DNA from 2 places in the Pseudomonas sp. ADAK2 TE3594 genome. Region 1 is predicted to be linked to the other one. Evidence: riboswitches for the same ligand, from Rfam matches in the RefSeq annotation. Region 1 holds a riboswitch; the other holds the start of a gene.

Evidence for each region. Region 1 has a riboswitch for cobalamin ahead of cobO (cob(I)yrinic acid a,c-diamide adenosyltransferase). Riboswitches for the same ligand answer to the same signal wherever they lie in the genome.
Region 2: it holds a riboswitch for cobalamin, as region 1 does, so the genes downstream of both, cobW (cobalamin biosynthesis protein CobW) here and cobO (cob(I)yrinic acid a,c-diamide adenosyltransferase) in region 1, are expected to answer to the same signal.

Annotation. Positions count from the first base shown of each region.
Region 1 covers NZ_JBRJGV010000001.1:1,076,386-1,080,796, reverse strand. The annotation lists gene bluB (5,6-dimethylbenzimidazole synthase) at 1-382, opposite strand, end outside; gene AB7M22_RS04855 (cobyrinate a,c-diamide synthase) at 379-1,779, opposite strand; gene cobO (cob(I)yrinic acid a,c-diamide adenosyltransferase) at 1,790-2,401, opposite strand; cobalamin riboswitch at 2,481-2,714, opposite strand; gene AB7M22_RS04845 (hypothetical protein) at 2,869-3,465, shown strand; gene AB7M22_RS04840 (PQQ-dependent sugar dehydrogenase) at 3,534-4,411, shown strand, end outside.
Region 2 covers NZ_JBRJGV010000001.1:3,248,400-3,252,810, forward strand. The annotation lists gene cobN (cobaltochelatase subunit CobN) at 1-1,438, opposite strand, end outside; gene cobW (cobalamin biosynthesis protein CobW) at 1,442-2,515, opposite strand; cobalamin riboswitch at 2,617-2,830, opposite strand; cobalamin riboswitch at 3,093-3,320, shown strand; gene AB7M22_RS14270 (CbtB domain-containing protein) at 3,442-3,648, shown strand; gene AB7M22_RS14275 (CbtA family protein) at 3,660-4,367, shown strand; gene AB7M22_RS14280 (cobalamin biosynthesis protein) at 4,364-4,411, shown strand, end outside.

The sequences.
Region 1 (4,411 bases):
TTTCCGGCAACGTACGACGGCCGAAGATATGCCGCTCACGATCATCCATCAGCGCGGCGACCAGCACCTCGGCGCAGTCGTTGATGCCTTCGACCTTGAGCTTCATGAATTCGTCGGAGCGCTCGCCGAGGGCTTCGGCGGTGCGGATGCGTTCTTCTTCCACCAGCTGCTGAATCTTGCCGCGCAGTGCCCGGTCGCTGATGCGGATGAAACGCCAGGGCTGCATCAGGCCGACACTCGGGGCCTGATGCGCGGCTTCGAGCAGACGACGAAGTAACTCGGGCTCGACTGTGCCGCCGCTGAAGTGACGCATGTCGCGGCGTTCGGCGATGGCTCGGTAGACGGCTGCGCGCTCGGCTTCGGAAAATGCGTTTTCCGTCATGGCCTCTTCGCGAGCAGGCTCGCTCCCACAGTGGACCGTGTTTCTTCAGGCAACACACTCTCTAATGTGGGAGTGGGCTTGCCCGCGATGGCGGTGTCAAGGTCAGGCACAAACAGCGCGGCAATCGCCGATGGATTGGACGGGAAATAAAAGTGCACATAGGAAGCCGTCATCCGCCCCTCACGATAAACCGCCTCCGCCCCTCGCCCGCCATTGGGGCTCAAACCTCGAGCAATCGGCTCAAGCCCGGTGCTGGTCAGCGAGTGGTGATACGTGTGCCCACGCAGCAAACCTTCCGGCAATTCGACCGCCTGCAAGGCCAACGCGGCAAGACGCTTCTGCATCACCGCATCACCGGCCAGCAAGCCAACCAGTTCAGCGCGAGTGCCCTCGACATCGGTCAAGGAATCCAGCAGATACAGCATGCCGCCACACTCGGCCAGCAACGGTTTACCCGCCGCGTGGTGAGCGCGGATCGCGTTCAGCATCGGCGTGTTTTGTGACAACGCCACATGGTGCAATTCGGGGTAACCGCCCGGCAGATAGAGGCTGTCTGCCTCCGGCAACCCGCTGTCGCGGATCGGCGAGAAAAAAGACAATTCGGCGCCCATGGCCCGCAGCAAATCCAGGCTCGCGCCGTAGGTAAACGCGAAAGCTTCATCGCGGGCCACGGCAATCCGTACACCGGCCAGCAACGGTTCGGCCGCGATCATTTCAGGCGCGGCGAATTCCACGGCCGGCGGCAGCGCCACATCGCAACTGCTGGCCAGTGACTCGGCGGCCGCATCGAGGCGCAGATCGAGATCATTCAGCTCGCTGGCCTGAACCAGGCCAAGATGTCGACTCGGCAATTCGATCCCGGTCTCCCGGGACAACGCACCGTACCAGCGCAAGCCTTCAGTCAGGCTGCCTTCGAGCAACTGCGCATGCCGCACAGTGCCGACCCGGTTGGCCAGCACACCGGCAAAAGGCAAATCCGGCTGATAACGCGCAAGGCCCAGGGCCAGCGCGCCAAACGTCTGCGCCATCGCGGTGCCGTCGATCACGCCAAGCACCGGCACACCGAAGTGCCGCGCCAGGTCGGCGCTGGACGGCGTACCGTCGAACAGCCCCATGACGCCTTCGATGAGGATCAGATCGGCTTCGCCAGCGGCCTCCCACAACAGACGCCGACTTTCTTGCTCGCCGACCATCCACATGTCGAGTTGATAGACCGGTGCACCGCTGGCGCGCTCGAGAATCATCGGGTCGAGAAAGTCCGGGCCGCATTTGAACACGCGAACCTTGCGCCCCTGATTGCGATGCAAACGGGCCAGCGCGGCAGTGACGGTGGTCTTGCCCTGACCGGAGGCCGGCGCGGCGATCAGTACCGCCGGGCATTGACGATGGCTATTCATAAAGTGCAGTTCACAGCTCGACGCCTTTTTGCGCTTTGATTCCGGCCTGGAAGGCGTGCTTGATCATGCCCATTTCTGTGACGGTGTCGGCCAGCTCGATCATCTCTGGCTTGGCGCCACGACCGGTGACCACCACATGTTGCATCGGCGGACGGGCCTGCAAGTCGCTGAGCACCTGATCGAGATCGAGGTAGCCGTGCTTGAGGGCGATGTTCAACTCATCAAGCACCACGAGGCCAATGGCCGGATCACGCAGCAATTCGCGGGACACCGCCCAGGCGGCTTCGGCGGCGGCGATGTCGCGTTGGCGGTCCTGGGTTTCCCAAGTGAAGCCCTCGCCCATCACATGAAAACGCACCTGCTCCGGGAAGCGCCGGAAGAACAGCTCCTCGCCGGTGCTGGTGCGCCCCTTGATGAACTGCACGACGCCGCACTGCATACCGTGGCCCATGGCCCGCGCAAGCATGCCGAACGCCGAGCTGCTTTTGCCTTTGCCATTGCCAGTCAGCACCAGCAGCAGGCCGCATTCATTCGGGGAGTTGGCGATGCGTTCGTCGATCACCGCTTTTTTGCGCAGCATGCGCGCCAGATGGCGTTCGTCACGATCGGGGGTATCAGTCATGGGAGCTCTCCGTTGAGGCTGGATAACGGCGGGCAGGCACAAGAATAGACGGCAAGAAGCCTGGCATCGCCCGCCGTGATGCCGTTGGATGAATCAGGCCGGTCTCCGGGCTCATGAGCGGCGTTTTGCCTGACTGCGCGCCTTCCCATGTTGACATCAACACAGTGGCTCAAGGCGCAGTTTTCACTCATTTACCGTTGCGGGGGCAGCGCCGGGATCGTGACGCTTCGTCGCTTGACGATAGTCACTCACCGGCTTCCCTGTTTCACTCTGTCGGCCACCGCCACAGAGCACCTGAAACAAGCCGCGAAGGTTAGAGGGTTGGGGGTGGAGCGTCAATTGAAGACAAAGCGCGGGCGAGCGATATACTGCCGCCGATCAAATTTCTGACACCCAACTTGCACCACACTGTCAGCAGTGATATCAAAGCGCCACAACCCAACATCACAATTACAAGGGTGAGCAACATGCAAGGCATGATCATCAGCAATCCGAAGCTGGAATTCCTGCGACCGGTGCTGGAACGCTGGTTTGACTGTATCGACCGCTACAACGCTGTACGCGGCGATAACGACACACCTTATTGGTACGACGAAAAAGCCAACCTCGGCCTGCTCTCCGCCGCAGCCTGGATGGCAGAAATGGTCACCTTGCAACAAACGCCGACGCGCAAGCAGAACGAAGAAGGCGAACGCAACGGCCGCGCCGACCTGTTTATCGCCACTCCCGAAGCCACCGCCGAACAACGCGCCTACCTTCAAGCCACTCAACGCTGGCCGCGGGTCAACAGCCTGAACCTGACTCAGGCGCTGCAGGACATCACCAGCGAGGCCAAGAGGATCAGCTACGCCAGCGACCTGAAACTCGGTTGCCTGTTCGTTGCGCCGCAAAAAGCTCAGCAGAGCGCTACACCGGAAGAACTCCAGGACATGCTCGACGACCTGCAAAAGGAACCCAGCTGCGCCGTGGCCTGGTATTTCCCGTACGCCTATCGCAAGTTGCGCAATGAAGCCGGCAACTACCATCCAGGGATCGCCGTATTGTTCAAGGAAGCCCGCGGCTGACGGGTTGAACCATCGAACGTCTACGCTTCTCTATGATTACGTCAATGCATTCATAGGGAAGATCAGTAATGCGCAAACCCCATCTCGTTTTCATCATCGCGCTCGCCGGAGGGCTCGCCGCCTGTGGTGAAACCTCCAGCCTGCAAGTCTCGGACGGCACCGGACCGTCGCCCAAGCTGCCGGAACCGAATAAAACCCTGATCCCGACGGTGAACATCGCCCCGGCAATCGGCTGGCCTGAAGGCAAGAAACCCGTCGCCGCGGCAGGGACTCAAGTGGCGGCGTTTGCCGAAGGCCTCGATCATCCGCGCTGGCTCTACGTATTACCCAACGGCGATGTGCTGGTGGCCGAAACCAACGCGCCGCCCAAACCCGATGATGGCCAAGGCATTCGCGGCTGGGTCATGGGCAAAGTCATGGGCCGCGCCGGTGCCGGCGTCCCCAGCCCGAACCGCATCACCCTGCTGCGGGACAAGGACCACGACGGCGTCGCCGAAACCCGCATGGTATTCCTGGAAAACCTCAATTCGCCCTTCGGCATGACCCTGGTCGGCAATGACCTGTACGTCGCCGACACTGATCGCCTGCTGCGTTTCCACTATGAAAACGGTGAAACGGCGATCAAGTCGCAGCCGATCAAGGTGGTCGACCTGCCGGGCGGTACGCTGAATCATCACTGGACCAAAAACGTCATCGCCAGCAAGGATGGCAGCAAGCTGTACGTCACCGTGGGCTCGAATAGCAACGTCGGTGAAAACGGCATGGATCAGGAGGAAGGCCGCGCGGCGATCTGGGAAGTGGATCGCGCCACCGGCAATCATCGGATCTTCGCCTCGGGGATTCGTAATCCAAACGGTCTGGCCTGGGAGCCTCAGAGCGGCGCACTGTGGACCGCCGTCAACGAGCGTGACGAAATCGGCAGCGACCTCGTGCCGGACTACATCAC
Region 2 (4,411 bases), 2.2 Mb from region 1:
AGCCCCAACGTTCCAGAACTGCTTGGCGATTGGCCTCGGGCAGCGCGTTGAACATCAGGTAGTAGTCGTCCAGCGCGAGGCTTTGATGGCAGGGACGCTGGTCGAGGGTGTCGAGGTCATTGCTGACGCCGCCGAGCAATTGCTGGATCAGCGCGGTGCCGCTGTTTGGCAATTCAGCCGGCAACGGATAACCTTCGGCGTGCAGGGCACGAAGGATGTTCAATGCCGCAGCCGGAGTATCGAGGCCAACGCCGTTGCCGATGCGCCCATCGCGCGTCGGGTAGTTAGCGAGGATCAGGGCGATGCGTTTTTCGCCATTGGGCACTCGCGCCAGATCGATCCAGCGCCGCGCCAATTCGGCGACAAAATCCATGCGCTCAGGTTGCGGCCGGTAGCAGACCACGTCGGACTGGCTGCGCTCGCTGCGCCAGGCCAGGTCCTTGAAACTGATCGGCCGACTGATGATTCGCCCGTCCAGCTCCGGCAGTGCGATGTGCATCGCCAGGTCGCGGGGGCCGAGGCCTTGTTCGCTGGCGCGCCAACCGGGTTCATTGTCCTGGGCGCAGATCGCCTGGATCACCGGAATATTGCGGCGAAACGGTCGCAGGTGCGGTGCTTCGGGGCTGGATTGGGCGAAACCGGTGGTGTTGAGAATCACCCCTGCCTCGACTTCATCCAGCAAGTCCTCGACCACCGTCAGGCAGCCGGGCTCTTTCAAACTGGCCAGCGCAATCGGCAATGGGTTCAACCCCGCCGCCTGCAAACGCTGGCAGAAAATATCGATGAAACCGGTGTTCGCCGCCTGCAAATGCGAGCGGTAAAACAGCACCGCCGCCACCGGCTGATCAGCTTGCCAGTCGGCTTGCCAATCGCTCAACTCAGCGGGGCTTTTGTGCGGGTGGTAGATCGCGGTGCGTGGCAGGGTTTGCGGCTCGGACCATGAGTAGTCGCGATCCAGCCAGCGATTGGCGAGGCAGCGAAACAGGTCGAGCGCGTTGGCCATGCCGCCCTGACGCAAGAAGTGCCAGAGCCGGTCGCGGTCTTGCGCGGTTACGGTGCTCAGGTCACTGAGCTCCGGGTCCGGGCGATCATCCCCCGGCACCAGAATCAGCTGCACGCCGCGCTCGGACAATTCCACCAGACGCTCAATGCCATAACGCCAATAGGCGATGCCGCCGTGCAGCGAGATCAGAATCACTTTGGCGTGGCGCAGCACTTCGTCGACGTAGAGATCGACCGAGGCGTGATTCTGCACTTGCATCGGGTTGGCCAGGCGCACGCTCGGGTAATCGTCGGGCAACTGCTGCGCCGCTTCGGCGAGCAACGCCAGGCTGGAATCGCCGCTGCACAGGATCACCAGCTCGGCGGGGGTTTGTCCAAGGTCGGCAATGTTGTCATCCGACACGAAACCGCCGGGCTGGGTCCTGAGCAGGTGCATGGTTTAAACGCTGAGCGCAGCGCGCAATTGCGCTTCGAGCGCAGCGGCGTCCAGATCCTGACCGATCAACACGAGACGCGTGGTGCGCGCTTCTTCAGCGCCCCACTGACGGTCGAAGTGCTTGTCGAAACGCGTGCCCACGCCCTGGATCAGCAGGCGCATCGGTTTGTTCGGCACCGCTGCAAAACCTTTCACCCGAAGGATGCCGTGCTGGACCACCAATTGAGTCAGCGCATCCATCAGCAGGCTTTCGTCGGCTTGTGGCAGCTCGATCGAGATGGAATCGAATGCGTCGTGGTCATGCTCATCGTGGTGGCCGTCTTCACCTTCGTGGTGATGATCGTGATGGCTGTGGCGGCTGTCGATGTGTTCTTCAGAACCGGCGCCGAGGCCGATCAGCACGTCCAGTGGCAGACGACCGCTGCTGGCTTCGATGACTTTCACCGCTGGCGGCAGTTCTTCAGCGACTTCCAGGCGCACACGGGCCAGGTCTTCAGCGCTGATCAGGTCAGCCTTGTTGAGGATCACCAGGTCGGCGCTGGCCAGTTGGTCGGCGAACAGCTCGTGCAGCGGCGATTCGTGGTCCAGGTTCGGGTCGAGTTTGCGCTGGGCATCGACCTGATCCGGGAACGCAGCGAAAGTGCCAGCAGCGACGGCCGGGCTGTCGACCACGGTGATCACCGCGTCAACCGTGCAGGCGCTACGGATTTCTGGCCATTGGAAGGCTTGAACCAACGGTTTTGGCAGGGCCAGGCCCGACGTTTCGATGAGGATGTGGTCGAGGTCGCCGCGACGAGCGACCAGTTCGCGCATCACCGGGAAGAATTCTTCCTGAACCGTGCAGCACAGGCAGCCGTTGGCCAGTTCGTAAACGCGGCCGTTGGCTTCTTCTTCGGTGCAACCGATCGAGCACTGCTTGAGGATCTCGCCGTCGATGCCCAGCTCGCCGAACTCGTTGACGATCACTGCGATGCGACGGCCCTGGGCGTTGTCGAGCATGTGGCGCAGCAAGGTGGTTTTGCCCGAGCCGAGGAAGCCGGTAACGATGGTGACAGGGAGTTTGGCCAGTGTTTTCATCGGATGCCCTTTGGCAAGGTGGCGGGCATACGGGACGACAATCGCTGCGGCAGGTGTGCGCGCGCAAGAGTTCCGCCACCGGATCACCCCGCCCGGTTGTAGTGAGAATCTGTGTCGAGGCAGGTCTCCTGGCTGACGGTGTGCCAATCGTTCGACTGGCGTTTGCTGCGCCTTCCCGCGAACCTGATGGACCAGGGTTTGCAGTGGCGTGGCAGCGAACATCACCGTTCACAGTTGCGGGGGCAGCCGCGGCATCGACCGCGTTCCCTTCTTAGCTTCGGCAGACGCCGAAGAACCTCGAAAGCGCAAGGCTACGCATCGTGTGGGGGCGGGTCAATGTCCGTGCAGAGATCTGTGGTGACTCACAGGACGCCTTCGCGGGCAAGCCTCGCTCCTACAGGAATAGTGTCGATGATGATCGTTCTCACGCTCTGCGTGGGAATGCCTCAACGGACGCTCCGCGTTCGGCTGTGAAAGGGACGCGGAGCGTCCCGGGCTGCATTCCCACGCAGAGCGTGGAACGATCAACTCAAACGAGAACCCATGCCAATTGACGCCCAACCCCCGCCCATGCTCTCCTACACGCCTTGTTACGGGTGCCCTTCACAGGGTGAAACGGGAAACCGGTGAATCATGTGCTTTACTCTAAAGCCATGTCAGTCCGGTGCTGCCCCCGCAACGGTAAGCGAGTGAAGCGTCAGATCCACTGTGCCCGTCATACGGCATGGGAAGGTGATGCTTGCAGGTTTCGGCGCAAGCCCTGCCCCTCGCGAGCCCGGAGACCGGCCCGCAACACAAAGTGACTCTTACGTTCACTGAATAACAAACCCGCGGTGGGCGGGCGCTGTTCGAAATCTCTGCGTGCCCCGGCGTGCGGAGGTTTTCATGCGCTCTATTCACCCGCTGACAGACCAGAGGGAAGCGCCATGTCGATCATCAGCAGCACCGGCAGCAACACCGATAAAAAGAGCACGATCAGCACCACCACAACCCTGAGCCAACGCCTGACCGCCGCTTTTTGTGCGTCGATCCTTGGCGCCAGCCTTGTGTATTTCGCCGGTTTCTCGCACATCGAAGCGGTGCACAACGCCGCGCACGATACTCGTCACAGTTCCGCCTTTCCGTGCCATTGAGACCTGCTGACATGATCAAGCGTATTGCGCAAACCGCAGGTTTCACCGGGCTGCTGGCCGCCCTGCTATTGACCCTGCTGCAAAGCTTCTGGGTTGCACCGCTGATTTTGCAGGCCGAGACCTACGAAAAATCCGAGCCGGCCGCTGTTGAAATCCACGAGCACGCCGCGGGTGCTGTCACCGCTCATACCCACGATGCCGAAGCCTGGGAGCCGGAAGACGGCTGGCAGCGCGTGCTGTCGACCACCGGCGGCAATCTGGTGGTGGCGGTCGGTTTCGCCCTGATGCTCGCGGGCCTCTACACCTTGCGCGCTCCACGCCGTACCTCTCAGGGCCTGCTCTGGGGTCTGGCCGGTTATGCGACGTTCGTGCTGGCGCCAACCCTCGGCCTGCCACCTGAGCTGCCAGGCACTGCCGCTGCGGATCTGGCGCAACGGCAGATCTGGTGGATTGGCACTGCCGCCTCCACCGCTGTCGGCATCGCGTTGATCGTGTTCAGCCGCCACTGGCTGATGAAGATCCTCGGCGTGGCGATTCTGGCCGTCCCGCACGTCATCGGCGCGCCACAACCGGAAGTGCACTCCATGCTGGCTCCAGAAGCCCTGGAAGCGCAGTTCAAAATCGCTTCGCAGCTGACCAACATGGCGTTCTGGCTGGCCCTGGGCCTGATCAGCGCCTGGTTGTTCCGCCGCAAAAGCGATGGCCAATACTGCGCATGACTGACGTCAGCGCAGCGCCGACCCTGGTGGTCGGCCTGGGCTGC